4 regions of the Streptomyces sp. NPDC104761 genome follow, and region 2 is predicted to be linked to each of the others. Evidence: riboswitches for the same ligand, from Rfam matches in the RefSeq annotation. Region 2 holds a riboswitch; each other region holds the start of a gene.

Region 1 (3,820 bases), 210 kb from region 2:
CACTGTCGACACCGCGGCGTACGGCGGCCTCGTCCATCACGTCGTCGTGGTACAGCGTGGCCAGGTGGGTGAGCTCGACGACGACGGCCGACGGCACGACACCGGGCGCGTACGGGTCGCCGAACTGCGCGGCGAGCATCACCAGCAGCGGACGGAACCGCTTCCCCCCGGCCCGCACGAGATGCTGGGCGGCCTCCGTGATGAACGGGACCTCGCTCTTGGTGGCGTCTAGCAAGCCTTCCTCGACAGCCGTCAATCCGGCCTGGACATCGGCTTCCAGAGCCTGGTCCCGCACGCTCAGCCCGAACGGCCCGACGACGGTCACGAGGGGTCTCCTGTCTGCTGGTGTCTACTGGCGATTACACGGTTTGTCGATAGGTCGCTGCCATCACTCAAGTCAGCGTATCCGGTCAGGTTTCGATCACCGATAGCGCCCACGGTTACACCCCGGGCGCTATCGGATCACGACCGTTATGTTTTTGATCAGCTGATACGACATGACATCTACTGACTTAACAGGAAGTGCGGTCAGTTGTCCCGAACCGAGGCCCAGGCCGTGTCCCGCACCGGCCTCCACGCCGGGCCCGGGTCCCGGGTGACGCCCCGGATCCGTCCGGCAACGAACCCTCCGGACGGCCGCCGCCCGGAACCCGCCCCACTCCCCCCGGCGGGCGTCACCTGCCCGGGCGTACCCCTCTCCCCCACCCTGCCAGGCCGACGAGGACACCCGATGCACGAACGGCGGCATTCCACCCCCGTCCGCACACCCTTCCTCCACGGGACCACGCACGGCGACCTCCACGTTCCGTCGACCCACGCCCCTCGGCCTGCGACTCCTGGATGCGCACCTCCCTGACCGTGATGCGCACCTCCCCGACCGCCGTCCCGTCGGCCGACGGAACAACACCCCCACGCGCGCACGCGGTGGCCCGCAGGCTCCCCCGGCCGGCCCGCAGGGACATCTCACGCCCGGGTCCCCGCCCAGACTCCCGTCATGTCAACGACTCACACCGCAGAGGAGGTTCCGCCTTCACGACGGGCCCTCACACCGACGATCCCGATCCCCCGGCACCCTTCCCCCGACGTGACGAGAATCACGCGTACGCACGCCGACCCTCGGCACGCACTCCGTACCCGGACCGCCAACCAGCAGCCTCACCTGCGGCGTTGAGTCCGACCGGCGGCACCCGCCCACTCCCCTGATCCGACCAGAATCGGCCTGAAGTTCATGGAGCGCCTCAATTCGGACTAATCTCGCTAATCATCCACACAGGGACACTCCGGAGTGGAATCCCAACGAATACGAGCCGGGCACTATTCCGCCGAACCAGGAAAAGGCGGATTCCATCAGTCTCGAATGCCCGATTTGCCGCTATTGCGAATTCGTGAAGTAGGTCACGTGCACCTAAATGCCGCAGGGCGCGCAAGGCAACCCTCCTTTCCTTTCCCTGTAAGCCAGTTGAGGGTTGGCAGTCGCAAAGGATCAAGCGGTCCATACGGCGCGGATCAAGGCTAATCGGCACGTTGTGCGCATCAGGCTCTTGTTCCGGACATGTGCTGTCGCATACGTTCCGGCTCGCCGGGCGGACGCCGAATCCTGCCGCCGCCCGTAATGACCCATCGACGAGATCATTCGCACGGCAGGAGCGGGGGACCCAGGTAAGTCGCCGGACCGGGCGGCCGACGTCACAGAACAGACGTCGTTCCGGAACGGCTAGGGGTGAAGTCGTATCGCCTTCGGGCGGTGCGGCCGGGCACTCCCCGGGCCCGAACCCGACAGCTCACCTCGCAGGCGACGGAGAGGAACCTCGCCATGCCTGCTGCCGCCCAGCACCGCCGTCCCCGCCGTAACCGCATCGCCCGCACGCTCGCCGTCGTCGGCACCGGTGCCGCCGTCCTCGCTCTCCCGCTCATCGGGGCGACGACCGCGTCCGCCGCCGGCTCCTCCACCACAACGGCCTCCACGACCCTCGCCGGGTACCCGAACAACCTCGACGGCTGGATCCGCGAGTCGCTCGCGATCATGCACGAGAAGAACATCCCTGGCACCTACAACGGCATCTACCGCAACCTGATGCGGGAGTCCTCCGGCAACCCGCGGGCCATCAACCTCTGGGACTCCAACGCGGCGAAGGGCATCCCGTCCAAGGGCCTGCTCCAGGTCATCGACCCGACGTTCAAGGCCTACCACGTGGACGGCACGTCGTTCGACATCTACGACCCGGTCGCGAACATCACCGCCGCCTGCAACTACGCCGCCGCACGGTACGGCTCGATCGACAACGTCAACGGCGCGTACTGACCCGACCGACGCCGCGCGTCAGTCGAAGAGTCTTTCGAGGACGACGGCGATGCCGTCGTCCTCGTTCGACGTGGTGATCTCGTCGGCCATCGCCCTGAGTTCGGGATGGGCGTTGGCCATCGCCACCCCGTGGGCCGCCCACGCGAACATCGGGATGTCGTTGGGCATGTCGCCGAAGGCGATGGCCCGTCCGGCGCTCAGCCCCAGCCGGTCGGCGGCCAGCGCGAGCCCGGTCGCCTTGGTCACCCCGCACGGCTGCAGTTCGACGGTGCCCGGCCCGGACATCGTGACCGTCGCCAGCGATCCGACGACCGAGCGGGCGGTCGTCGCCAGTTCGTCGTCGGACAGGGTGTGGTGGCGCAGCAGCACCTTGCTGATCGGCGCGCACCACAGGTCGTCGCGCCGGGCGACGCGCAGCGCGGGCAGCGTGGGATGGGGCATCAGATAGCCCGGCTCGATGAGCGTGAGCCCGTCCACACCGTCCTGGTCGACCGCCGCGTACACCTGGCCGACCTCGGCCTCGATCTTGCCGAGTGCGGTCTCCGCCAGTTCCCGGTCCAGGGTGACCGACCACAGCAGGCGGTGCGCGCCGGCGTCGTACACCTGCGCGCCCTGGCCGCAGACCGCGAGTCCCGTGCAGCCGAGGTCGTCGAGGAGCGGGCGCACTCTCGGGGCCGGACGGCCGGTCACCACGAGGTGCTGGGCACCGGCCCGGCGGGCCTGTCCGAGCGCGGCGAGCGACCGTTCCGACAGGGTGTCGTCGCCGCGCAGCAGCGTGCCGTCCAGGTCGGTGGCGATCAGTGAGTACGGGGAGGGTGCGACCATGATCAGAGAATACGGACAGCGCGGCCGTGGGACTCACGTGCGTTTCGGCCTCAAGTGGCGCCCGCCGTCTCCGTGATGGGGCCTTTGCCAGTGGCGGCCGTTGTGTTCTCCGAGACGCTCGGCACCTGCCCCGAGGACCCGGCCGGCGATGCGCTGAGCGTCGGGGACGTCCGACGGCTCGGACTCCGGTTCGACGGGGACGGCGACGCCGTCGAACCGGACGTCGCACGCGAGCTGTTGGGGCAGGTGAGGACCGGGGGGACCGCCGGAGGTGTCGGCGCCGGTCACGGCAGCTACGGTGCCTGCTTCGCGGCGTTGCTGGAGCTGCGGCGGTTGGTACGCCACAGCTGGTAGAGGTGCTTCGCGCCCGGACGCACGAAGCGGGCGAGCAGGGTGACGAACGGCAGCGGGTCGTCACCCGCCAGCCAGGCGAGCTCGGTCCCGCTCGGCCGCTTCGGCGCGTGCGGTGTCGTGTAGCCGCTGCGGCGGTAGGCGAGGAGGGCGGGCAGGTCGATGTTCTCCACCACGTAACGGTGGCCGGTGCGCTGTTCCCCCTCCGGAACCCGGCGCCCGGTCAGGTCCAGGTGCATGGCACGGACGACGTCCACGCCTCGCTCGCTCTCGAAGAGCCGGAACTGGGCGCCCATGCGCGGGTTGAAGTCGAGCAGCTTGTACTGCCCGTCGCGCCGGTCG
Region 2 (3,820 bases):
TCCGCGCGGTCGCCGATGCCGCGCTTGGGGACGTTGAGGATGCGCCGGAGCGGGACGGAGTCCTCCGGGTTGGCCAGCACCCGCAGGTACGCCAGGACGTCCCGGACCTCCTTGCGCTCGTAGAAGCGGACGCCGCCGACCACCTTGTAGGGCAGGCCGACCCGGATGAAGATCTCCTCGAAGACACGGGACTGCGCGTTGGTGCGGTAGAAGACGGCGACATCGCCGGCCTTGGCCTCGCCCGCGTCCGTCAGACGGTCTATCTCCTCGGCGACGAACTGCGCCTCGTCGTGTTCGGTGTCGGCGACGTAGCCGGTGATCTGCGCGCCCGCGCCCGCGTTGGTCCACAGGTTCTTCGGGCGGCGGGACTCGTTGCGCTCGATGACCGCGTTGGCGGCGGAGAGGATCGTCTGGGTGGAGCGGTAGTTCTGCTCCAGGAGGATCGTCGTCGCGTTCGGGTAGTCCTCCTCGAACTGGAGGATGTTGCGGATCGTGGCGCCCCGGAAGGCGTAGATCGACTGGTCGGCGTCACCGACGACGCAGAGCTCGGCGGGGGGCAGGTCGTGCTCGCCGGGCGGGGTGTCCTCCTCGTGTGCGCCGGTGCCGACCAGCTCGCGCACGAGGGCGTACTGGGCGTGGTTGGTGTCCTGGTACTCGTCGACCAGGACGTGCCGGAAGCGGCGGCGGTAGTGCTCGGCGACGTCCGGGAAGGCGCGCAGCAGGTTGACCGTCGTCATGATCAGGTCGTCGAAGTCGAGGGCGTTCGCCTCGCGCAGCCGCGACTGGTAGAGGGCGTAGGCCTGGGCGAGGGTCTTCTCGAAACCGTCGGTGGCCCTGGCGGCGAAGTCCTCCTCGTCGACCAGCTCGTTCTTCAGGTTGCTGACCTGGGCGCTGAAGGACTTCGGCGGGTAGCGCTTGGGGTCGAGGTCCAGGTCACGGCAGACCAGGGCCATCAGGCGCTTGGAGTCGGCGGCGTCGTAGATCGAGAAGGAGGAGGTGAAGCCGAGCTTCTTGCTCTCCCGGCGCAGGATCCGCACGCAGGCGCTGTGGAAGGTCATCACCCACATCGCGTTCGCGCGCGGGCCGACGAGGTGCTCGACGCGCTCCTTCATCTCGCCCGCGGCCTTGTTGGTGAACGTGATCGCGAGGATCTGGCCCGGGTGCACCTGGCGCGCGCCGAGCAGGTGCGCGATGCGGTGGGTGAGCACGCGCGTCTTGCCGGAACCGGCGCCGGCCACGATGAGCAGCGGGGAGCCGGCGTGCACGACGGCGGCCCGCTGGTTGTCGTTCAGCCCCTCCAGGAGCGCGGCCGGGTCCAGGGCGGGGCGGGCGGCACCGTCGCGGTAGTAGGCGTCCCGGTCCGGGGGCACGTCGAACTTCCCGCCGAACAGATCGTCCGGAACCGACTCCGGAGCGTGTTCGTCCTCGGGCGGCGGCGGAGGTTCCTCGTCGTGGCCGCGGGGGGCCTGGAGGCTCGCCAGGAAGCTGTCGTCAAAGAGGCTGCTCATCGCTCTCCGAGTCTAGGGCGCCCCACCGACAACCGGCCGCCACCCCGAAAAGTCGCCAACGTGACCGAACGGATCCCCTCCGTCACAGCAGGTCGACGCGCGTCCCGCAGCCGCCGACCCCCACCCCGGACCTTTGTATACCTCCCGCCGGAACCTTTGGACCCATCCGGGCAAGTCGCCCATAACCTCCCCGATCGCCCCGCCTGAACGAGCGCAACGCCAAGGTCACGAAAATGTATCGGGCATATCGCACATCAAACTTCACAGAGACCACACGAGTTGGCTAGCGTGCCGGGCAGGCCGCACGACCCCCACCGGCGAACGTCGCCGGGCCGCACGGCCTCCGCCGAGTCCGGGGCGCCACCGCGCGTCCGGAGCCGGGGACCCACACCGATCCCGGGGTGAATCGGTCCCGACTCCCCTCCGGGGGACGGGCCGTAGGGCAACCCTTCCGAACCACCCGCCCGAACCCGACAGCTAACTCGGTAGGCGGAACACCGGAAGGAGTCGCCCCCGTTGGCGTCGCACCGCAAGTCCCGGCCGTCAGGAGCGCGCGCGGCAGGCATACGCACCCCCGCGCTGGCCACCGCGGCCCTCACCTCCATGGCCCTGTTCTCCCAGTCGGCCGAGGCCGCGCCCTCCGAGGACGGCAAGCCGAGCCTGGAGGAGGTCGAGAAGAAGGTCGACGCCCTCTACCGGCAGGCGGAGTCGGCGACCGAGAAGTACAACGCGGCCAAGGAGCGCACCGGCAGACAGCGCAAGCAGGTCGACGCCCTGCTCGACGACGTCGCCAGACGCACCGAACGGCTCAACAGGGCGCGTGAGGAACTGGGTTCGTTCGCCGCGGCCCAGTACCGCACCGGCGCGAGCGTTCCCGACACCGCGACCTTCCTGCTCGCGGACAGCCCCCAGGGCTACTTCGACCAGGACCAGCTGATGAGCCGCCTGACCTCGCGCCAGAAGAGCGCGGTCGACGACTACGTCACCGAGCAGTCCGCGACCATGAAGAAGCGGCAGGAGACCACCCGGAGCCTCGAGTCGCTCACCGGGACACAGGACGACCTCAGGACCGCCAAGGCCACCGTGCAGACGAAGCTGGCCTCCGCGCGGGAGCTGCTGTCGCAGCTGACGGCCACGGAGAAGGCCCGGCTGGCGGCGATCGAGAAGCGGCAGCAGGAGGAGGCGGCCCGCAAGGCGGCGGAGCTGGCGCAGCAGCAGGCCGCCGCTGCCGACCGGGAGGCCTCGTCGTCCGCGGCGTCCTCGGCGCCGGGCGGCTCCGCTTCCGGATCGGGTTCGGACTCCGGCCCGGACTCCGCCTACGCCACGAAGGCCGCCAAGGCGATCGCCTTCGCCCGCGCGCAGATCGGCAAGCCGTACGTCTGGGGTGCCACCGGACCCGGCTCCTACGACTGCTCGGGGCTCTCCCAGGCCGCCTGGAAGGCCGCGGGCGTCTCCCTGCCGCGCACCACCTACGACCAGGTGAACGCCGGCACCACCGTCTCCCTCGCCGACGCCCTCCCCGGCGATCTGGTCTTCTTCTACGACGACGTCAGCCACGTCGGCATCTACCTCGGCAACGGCATGATGATCCACGCCCCGAAGCCCGGCGCCTACGTCCGCGAGGAGTCGATCTACTACGGCGGCGAGTCGATCATCCACAGCGTGGTGCGCCCGGCCTGACCCCGCGGGGCGCCCGTCACCTCTCGGGCGCCCCCACCCGCTTCCCTCCGCCGGCCCGCACGCGCCACGGCGCCCGCCTGCCGCCACGCATCCCCACCCGCCCGCCGACGCCCGTCGGCGCTCCTGTCCGCCGCGACCGCACGGTCCGCGCGACGGGGCGCGCTTTTCGTCGGCACGCGCGCATGCCCTGCGACTACCGCGACCGGCTCTCCCCAGCATCAGGGACATGTCCGGCATCTCACCCCTCCGCGCCCGGCGGGCGCAGCGTCCACCGGCGGCCGGGGCCGCCGTGATGGCCACCGGCATCATGCGGGGATGACGGCGACGACGAGGCTGTCGGTCGCGGCCGCCGTCGGCGGCGCGTGGCTGGAGTGGCCGGGGCGGGTGCTGGTGTGCGTCACGGTGGCGGCCTGGCCGGCCGTGGCGGCCGGTGCGGCGGCGGCCGGTGCGGTGGCGGCCGCCCGTACCGCTCTCAGGAAGGCCCGGTGAGGGTGCCGGGGATCAGGTCCGCGGCACGGCGCCGGAGGCTCAGGTCCACAGGACGGCGATGAAGATGTTCGCCATCGTGAGCAGGCCGACCAGGCCGAAGGCGCCCTTCTCGACCTTCTCGTCGTCCCGTTTCACGTAGACGA
Region 3 (3,820 bases), on a different contig from region 2:
CCTACCGGCTCCCGGAGGACGGTACGCGCGCGTCCGACGCGGCCGACCTGGCCCTCACCGTCCTCGGCGGCGGCGAGTCCTCCCGCCTCTACAACCGCCTGGTCCGGCGCGACCGTACGGCCGTCGCGGCCGGCTTCGGCCTGCTGCGGCTCGCCGGTGCGCCCTCGCTCGGCTGGCTGGACGTGAAGACCTCCGGTGACGTCGAGGTGCCGGTCATCGAGGCCGCCATCGACGAGGAGCTCGCCCGGTTCGCCGAACAGGGCCCGACGCCCGAGGAGATGGAGCGCGCCCAGGCCCAGTTGGAGCGCGAGTGGCTGGACCGGCTCGGTACCGTCGCGGGCCGCGCGGACGAACTGTGCCGCTTCGCCGTCCTGTTCGGCGACCCGCAGCTCGCCCTGACCGCCGTGCAGCGTGTCCTGGCGGTCACCCCGGAGGAGGTCCAGGAGGTCGCCAAGGCCCGTCTGCGGCCCGACAACCGCGCGGTGCTCGTCTACGAACCGAAGTCCCCGGAGACGGTCGAGGACGCCGACGTACCCGAGGACCCCGAGGCCGAAGCCACGGTCGAAGCCGGCGACAACAACGAGGAGAGGGCCAAGTGACCGAGCTCGCCACCATGGACTTCCACCCCCAGCCGCAGCCGGGCGAGGCCAAGCCCTGGGCCTTCCCGGCACCCGAGCGCGGCACCCTGGACAACGGCCTGACCGTGCTGCACTGCCACCGCCCCGGCCAGCAGGTCGTCGCCGTCGAGGTGCTCCTGGACGCGCCCCTGGACGCCGAGCCGGCCGGCCTGGACGGCGTCGCCACGATCATGGCGCGCGCCTTCTCCGAGGGCACCGACAAGCACTCCGCCGAGGAGTACGCCGCCGAGCTCGAGCGGGCCGGTGCCACCCTCGACGCGCACGCCGACCACCCCGGCGTCCGGATCAGCCTGGAGGTCCCGGCCTCCCGGCTCGCCAAGGGCCTCGGGCTGCTCTCCGACGCGCTGCGGGCGCCCGCCTTCGCCGAGAGCGAGGTCGAGCGGCTGGTCCGCAACCGCCTCGACGAGATCCCGCACGAGCTGGCCAACCCCAGCCGGCGCGCCGCCAAGGAGCTCTACAAGGAGCTGTTCCCGTCGACCGCGCGGATGTCCCGGCCGCGCCAGGGCACCGAGGACACCGTCGAGAAGATCGACGCGGCCGCCGTCCGTGCCTTCTACGACCGGCACGTGCGCCCCGCCACGGCCACGGCGGTCGTCGTCGGCGACCTGACCGGCATCGACCTGAACGAGCTGCTCGGCGAGACCCTGGGTGCCTGGCGCGGTTCCACCGCGCAGCCCCGCCCGGTCCCGGCGGTGACCGCCGACGACACCGGCCGGGTCGTCATCGTGGACCGCCCCGGCGCCGTCCAGACCCAGCTGCTCATCGGCCGTGTCGGCGCCGACCGGCACGACCGGGTGTGGCCCGCCCAGGTGCTCGGCACCTACTGCCTGGGCGGCACCCTCACCTCCCGCCTGGACCGCGTCCTGCGCGAGGAGAAGGGCTACACCTACGGCGTCCGCTCCTTCGGGCAGGTCCTGCGGTCCGCCCCCGACGGCACCGGCGCCGCGATGCTCGCCATCAGCGGCTCCGTGGACACCCCGAACACCGGGCCGGCCCTGTCGGACCTGTGGACGGTGCTGCGCACGCTCGCCGCCGAGGGCCTCACGGACGCCGAGCGCGACGTGGCCGTGCAGAACCTCGTCGGGGTGGCGCCGCTCAAGTACGAGACCGCGGCGGCCGTCGCGGGCACCCTGGCCGACCAGGTCGAGCAGTACCTGCCCGACGACTTCCAGGCCACGCTGTACCGGCAACTGGCCGCCACCGGCACCGTGGAGGCCACCGCGGCGGTCGTGAACGCCTTCCCGGTGGACCGCCTGGTGACGGTCCTCGTCGGGGACGCGGCGCAGATCAAGGAGCCCGTGGAGGCTCTCGGGATCGGCGAAGTCCACGTCGTCGCCGCCGAGTAGCGGCGCGCGCGTGCGGAGCCCTGGTGACCATCCCGGTCACCAGGGCTCTGGAATGTCCGAATTGGGGCGGAGGTTGCCTGTCTGCCCTGTGGGATGCGCGACAAAAACGGTGATCCGTTTGAGCATTGAAGGCGGGCCCTCGTAGGTTCTTCCGGGCTGTCCGTCAGGCATCGCGCCGCGTCCGCGGCACCGGACAGCCATCGCCGAGTCCCCGTACGGCGCGAGCCAGGGGAGCCGGGGACCCACGCAGTCCCTGGGGTGAATCGGGCGCCCGCGCGTGTCGCGAGGGGGTCCGTAGGAGACCTTCCTGCTCCGAACCCGTCAGCTAACCCGGTAGGCGAGAGGGAAGGAAAGGACCAGCCTCTACATGGCGTTCATGTGCGCCTCCGGGAAGCATCGTCGTCCCGGCCGGGTGAAGCGCACCACCGCGCAGGCCGCCGGCATCGCGGCCCTCACCACCACAGGTGTCATCGGCACCGTCTCCGCCGCCCCGGCGCTCGCCGCCGAGAACTCCGTGGAGCAGACCGGCCTCACCCCGGTCATCACGATCAGCGACTCCGTCGCCGAGCAGATCGACGCCCAGGCCGCCGCCCAGAAGGCGGTCGCCGAGCGCAAGGCGGCCGAGGAGGCCGCCCGGAAGAAGGCCGCGGAGCAGGCCAAGAAGGAGCGCGCGGCCAAGGCTCGCGCCGCCCGCGAGGCCGAGCGCAAGCGCCTCAACACCTTCGTCGCGCCGATCAGCGACTCCTACGTCTCCACCGGCTACAAGACCGGCGGCTCCCTGTGGTCCTCCGGTGCCCACACCGGCATCGACTTCCACGCCGCGAGCGGCACGGTCGTGCACGCGGTCGGCACCGGCACGGTCGTCTCCACCGGCTGGGGCGGCGCGTACGGCAACGAGATCGTCATCAAGATGGCCGACGGCATGTACACCCAGTACGGCCACCTCTCGTCCATCGGCGTCTCGGTGGGGCAGCGGGTCACCCCGGGCCAGCAGATCGGGCTCTCCGGTGCGACCGGCAACACGACCGGCCCCCACCTCCACTTCGAGGCCCGTACTACCCCCGAGTACGGCTCCGACGTCGACCCGGTCGCCTACCTCCGCAAGCACGGCGTGAACGTCTGAGGGAGCTGGACGCGGGTCCGGCGCCGAGGCCGACGTGGGGTCGCGGTGCGGTCGTCGGGTGCGGGTGCGCCGTGGCTGGTCGCGCAGTTCCCCGCGCCCCTGAAGGGGCGCTGCGGTGACGCCCCTGAAAGGGGCGCGGGGAACTGCGCGAGCAACCCCCACGTACCCGCACCCGACGACCGAGCACCGACGACAACCCGCGACATCTTCCGAAGCTCCGGCCCCACCGCCGGGGCTTTCGTCGTTTTCGTGCCCCTGCTGTCCAAAATATATCCCTGGATTCCGGCCCCCCTTCGGAAATTCCGGCTCATTGCAATAGAGTCACGGAACGAGCGCCACTCGGCGGCGTTTCACGGGGATTAAGGCGGAGGTCGGACATGCGTATTCCGGCGCACTCGGTATGCACGGCGATCCGGGACGACATCGTCGCGGGTGTCTACGAGCGGGGCAGCCGGCTCACCGAGGAACTCCTGGCCCGTCGTTACGGGGTCTCGCGCGTCCCCGTCCGTGAGGCCCTGCGCACGCTGGAGGCCGAGGGCTTCGTGGTGACGCGCCGGCACGCGGGCGCGTGCGTGGCCGAACCGACCGAGCAGGAGGCCGCCGACCTGCTGGAGATGCGCATGCTCCTGGAGCCGCTCGGCGCCTCCCGGGCCGCCCAGCGCCGCACCGAGGCCCACCTCAAGGTGCTGCGCGGACTGGTCAGGCTGGGGCAG
Region 4 (3,820 bases), on a different contig from region 2:
CGCCTTTCCGCTCCCCATCTACGCCATCTGCGACCTGCTCGGCGTCCCGCCCGGGGACCAGGACGACTTCCGGGACTGGGCGGGGATGATGATCCGGCACGGGGGCGGGCCGCGGGGCGGGGTCGCGCGGTCCGTGAAGAAGATGCGCGGGTATCTGGCCGAGCTGATCCACCGGAAGCGGGAGGCGCTGTCCGCCGAGGCCGGTCCCGGCGAGGACCTCATCTCGGGGCTCATCCGGGCCTCGGACCACGGTGAGCACCTCACCGAGAACGAGGCCGCGGCCATGGCCTTCATTTTGCTGTTCGCCGGTTTCGAGACCACCGTCAACCTCATCGGCAACGGCACGTACGCGCTGCTCACCCACCCCGGGCAGCGGGCCCGGCTGCAGGATTCCCTGGCCGCCGGCGAGCGCGGGCTGCTGGAGACCGCTGTCGAGGAACTGCTCCGCTACGACGGACCGGTGGAGCTGGCCACCTGGCGGTTCGCCACCGAGCCGGTCGCGATCGGCGGGCAGCACATCGCGCCCGGTGACCCGGTCCTCGTTGTCCTGGCCGCGGCGGACCGGGACCCGGAGCGGTTCGCCGAGCCGGACACCCTCGACCTCTCCCGGCGGGACAACCAGCACCTCGGCTACGGCCACGGCATCCACTACTGCCTCGGCGCTCCGCTCGCCCGCCTGGAGGGACAGACCGCGCTCGCCGGTCTCCTCACCCGCCTTCCGGACCTGCGACTGGCCGTCGACGACGGGGAGTTGCGGTGGCGCGGCGGACTCATCATGCGCGGACTGCGTACTCTCCCGGTGGAGTTCACGCCCACCGGTCGGTGAGCCCTCGCCGGGCCCTCGCCGGGCCCGCGGCGAGCCTTCGCCGAAGCCACCACCGGCCCGTACGGGCAAAAGGTGACCGGCGTTCAAGTCTGTGATCTTCACGTGATCTGCGCGGCATTAACTTGTGACAAGTGATCGTCTGCCGATACGTTCACCCATCAGCGCGGCGCCCTCGCGGGACCCGCCGCGCTGGTCACCGCTGTCGCTCGAAAGGTTTCCGCATGCTCTCCGGGAACGGTCGTCACCGTCGCCCCCGCCAGGCTCCGGCACTCCTCGTCGCGGCCGGGGTGACCGGCTCCGCCATCGCCATCCCGCTCCTCGGCGCGGTGAACGCCAGCGCGGCCGACGGCTCTACCTGGGACCACGTGGCCGAGTGCGAGAGCGGCGGCTCCTGGAGCGCCGACAACGGCACGGGCTACTACGGCGGTCTTCAGATCTCCCTGGAGGACTGGAGCAAGTACGGGGGCCAGGAGTACGCCTCCACGCCGGACCAGGCGAGCCGTTCGCAGCAGATCGCGGTCGCCGAGAAGATGCTCGCCGACCAGGGCACCAAAGCCTGGCGGACCTGCGCCCTGCTCGCCGGACTCTCGTCCGACGACGCCTCGGTGAACGTCGACACGGGCCTGGGCAGCTCGGGTGGTTCGTCTGGTTCATCCGACTCGTCCGACTCATCGGACTCGTCCTCCGGGCTGTCCGACTCATCCTCTTCCTCCGGTTCTGACGCCTCTTCGGGCACTACGGACTCCGGGGGCGGCTCCGTCACCCCCTCCCCGGGTTCGAGCGCCGGCGGCGACTCCAAGGCTGACGCCTCCGGCAAATCCAGCAAGACGGACAAGTCGGAAACCTCCGACTCCGATTCCGGCTCCGCTGCGCCGAAGGCCAGTGAGAGTCCTGTCACCTCCGGGGCTGACGACTCGGACAAATCGTGGCAGACCGGGGGGTCTTGGAGTCTGGTGGACACGGGAGCCGTCGGTGGCGGCGGTAAGCACCGCGGCGGTTCGGCGGACGAAAGCGTGACAAACGGTCAGAATGTCACCTCCTCCGGCCGGCACGCCTCCGGCGACGGCGGCACCTACGTCGTCCGCGACGGCGACACCCTCGCCTCCATCGCCGACTCCCTTGGTCTGGACGGCGGGTGGCGCGCGCTCTATGACGTGAACAAGGCCGACATCGGCTCCGACCCGAATGCCATCACCCCCGGTCAGACCCTGAAACTCGGCACCGAATAGGACGAAAGGCGGCGGGAGTTGACGCCCTGCTTCGAGCTGAATGTCCGTTTTGGTGAGAGTGTGGGATGAGTCTCAGAAGCCCTGATCATCTTTGAAATTCACCTGATGGCCTGTTTACGGTCGAGGCCGCTCGTCACCACGAGCCCCGGCCGTCGCAACGCCGAGTCCTGCCAGCGGCTGCCCGGGAACAGTCGTCGCGTCATGCGCCGTAGGCAGGAGCGGGGGACCCAAGGTAAGTGCCGGGACCGGTGGTTGAGACCGCCGATCCGGCTCGGGGTGAAGCCGCGCACCGACACACGGGTGTGCGGCCGGGCAACTCAACCGGCCCGAACCCGACAGCTCACCTCGCAGGCGTCGGTGAGGGGATCGATCCATGCTGTTCTCCGGCAAGGGCAAGCACCGTCGTCCGTCCAAGGCCGTCCGCGCCATCGCTGTCGCCGGTGTCACCGGCGTCGCCGTCGCCGCCCCGCTGATGGCGGCCGGCAGCGCCTCCGCCGCCACCGCCTCCGAGTGGGACGCCGTCGCCCAGTGCGAGTCCGGCGGCAACTGGGCCATCAACACCGGCAACGGCTACTACGGCGGTCTGCAGTTCTCCGCCTCCACCTGGGCCGCGTACGGCGGCACGCAGTACGCCGCGCAGGCCAACCAGGCCACCAAGGCGCAGCAGATCCAGATCGCCGAGAAGGTCCTCGCCGCGCAGGGCAAGGGTGCCTGGCCGGTCTGCGGCACGGGTCTGTCCGGCGCCACCTACAGCGGCAGCAGCACCGGCTCCTCCAGCTCCTCGTCGAGCAGCAGCGCCGGCACGAGCACCCGGTCGACCGACACCCAGGCCGCCTCCCGCTCCGCCGAGCGCCCGGCCGCCAAGAAGACCGTCACCACCCCGACCGGCAAGAAGGTCAAGAAGGGCGACGGCGAGTACAAGGTCGTCAAGGGCGACACCCTCAGCTCGATCGCCGCGAAGCACAAGGTCAAGGGCGGCTGGCAGGCGCTGTTCAAGCTGAACAAGGACATCGTCGAGGACGCCGACTTCATCTACCCGGGCCAGCAGCTGCACCTGAAGTAGGGCGCCTGACGCAGCCCGCGGGGCGGCCGCCGAAAGTACCAAGCGGTGCCCAGCTGAACCACAGCTCCCCCACAGCCGTGGTCCCCATAGTGGAGACCACGTGAGGGCCACCCCCGTCCCCCACGAACCCCGCTCCGGTGCGTTTTCCCCCGAACGCACCGGAGCGGGGTTTCTCTTTGCCGCCGCCCGCCGCCCGCCGCCCGCCGCCCGCCGCCCGCCGCCCGCCACCCGCCGCCCTGTGGTCCCCGTCGCCCCGGCGTCCCCTTCTTGGTCCGCTCTTCTCCCGTTCTTCATCGGACCCCCCTTTGTTCCGCACGTGAACAATGAGTACCGTCTGTGTGTCCACGGGCCGGTCGGTCGTGCCGGCCGACGGCCCCGGGACGGTTAGGCTCTAGTCGCAAGGCTGAGCAAGGGCCGACGAGGCCCGCGTGCGCCCCGCACAACCAGCGTCACATCCCAAGAAGGAGATGCTCGTGCCGTCCATCGACGTCGTCGTAGCCCGGGAAATCCTGGACTCCCGAGGCAACCCCACGGTCGAGGTCGAGGTCGGCCTCGACGACGGCAGCACGGGTCGTGCCGCCGTCCCGTCCGGCGCCTCCACCGGTGCCTTCGAGGCCATCGAGCTTCGTGACGGCGACCCCAACCGCTACCAGGGCAAGGGCGTCGAGAAGGCCGTCCTCGCCGTCATCGAGCAGATCGGCC

The links. A riboswitch is a leader RNA that binds a small molecule or an ion and turns the genes downstream of it on or off. The one in region 2 is predicted to bind cyclic di-AMP.
Region 1: linked by a shared signal. The riboswitch ahead of ACZ63F_RS16845 (transglycosylase SLT domain-containing protein) and the one ahead of ACZ63F_RS15895 (C40 family peptidase) in region 2 are both predicted to bind cyclic di-AMP.
Region 3: linked by a shared signal. The riboswitch ahead of ACZ63F_RS39235 (M23 family metallopeptidase) and the one ahead of ACZ63F_RS15895 (C40 family peptidase) in region 2 are both predicted to bind cyclic di-AMP.
Region 4: linked by a shared signal. The riboswitch ahead of ACZ63F_RS07075 (transglycosylase family protein) and the one ahead of ACZ63F_RS15895 (C40 family peptidase) in region 2 are both predicted to bind cyclic di-AMP.

The regions. Positions count from the first base shown of each region.
Region 1 is NZ_JBVJNZ010000005.1:302,181-306,000, forward strand. It holds gene ACZ63F_RS16840 (polyprenyl synthetase family protein) at 1-325, opposite strand, end outside; cyclic di-AMP (ydaO/yuaA leader) riboswitch at 1,612-1,810, shown strand; gene ACZ63F_RS16845 (transglycosylase SLT domain-containing protein) at 1,814-2,302, shown strand; gene ACZ63F_RS16850 (HAD family hydrolase) at 2,321-3,127, opposite strand; gene ACZ63F_RS16855 (hypothetical protein) at 3,218-3,481, shown strand; gene ACZ63F_RS16860 (carboxylate--amine ligase) at 3,421-3,820, opposite strand, start outside.
Region 2 is NZ_JBVJNZ010000005.1:95,987-99,806, forward strand. It holds gene pcrA (DNA helicase PcrA) at 1-1,508, opposite strand, end outside; cyclic di-AMP (ydaO/yuaA leader) riboswitch at 1,843-2,016, shown strand; gene ACZ63F_RS15895 (C40 family peptidase) at 2,025-3,188, shown strand; gene ACZ63F_RS15900 (hypothetical protein) at 3,504-3,677, shown strand; gene ACZ63F_RS15905 (hypothetical protein) at 3,717-3,820, opposite strand, start outside.
Region 3 is NZ_JBVJNZ010000022.1:106,985-110,804, forward strand. It holds gene ACZ63F_RS39225 (M16 family metallopeptidase) at 1-599, shown strand, start outside; gene ACZ63F_RS39230 (M16 family metallopeptidase) at 596-1,984, shown strand; cyclic di-AMP (ydaO/yuaA leader) riboswitch at 2,176-2,339, shown strand; gene ACZ63F_RS39235 (M23 family metallopeptidase) at 2,352-3,107, shown strand; gene ACZ63F_RS39240 (GntR family transcriptional regulator) at 3,485-3,820, shown strand, end outside.
Region 4 is NZ_JBVJNZ010000002.1:109,879-113,698, reverse strand. It holds gene ACZ63F_RS07085 (cytochrome P450 family protein) at 1-826, shown strand, start outside; gene ACZ63F_RS07080 (transglycosylase family protein) at 1,048-2,055, shown strand; cyclic di-AMP (ydaO/yuaA leader) riboswitch at 2,250-2,424, shown strand; gene ACZ63F_RS07075 (transglycosylase family protein) at 2,429-3,118, shown strand; gene eno (phosphopyruvate hydratase) at 3,586-3,820, shown strand, end outside.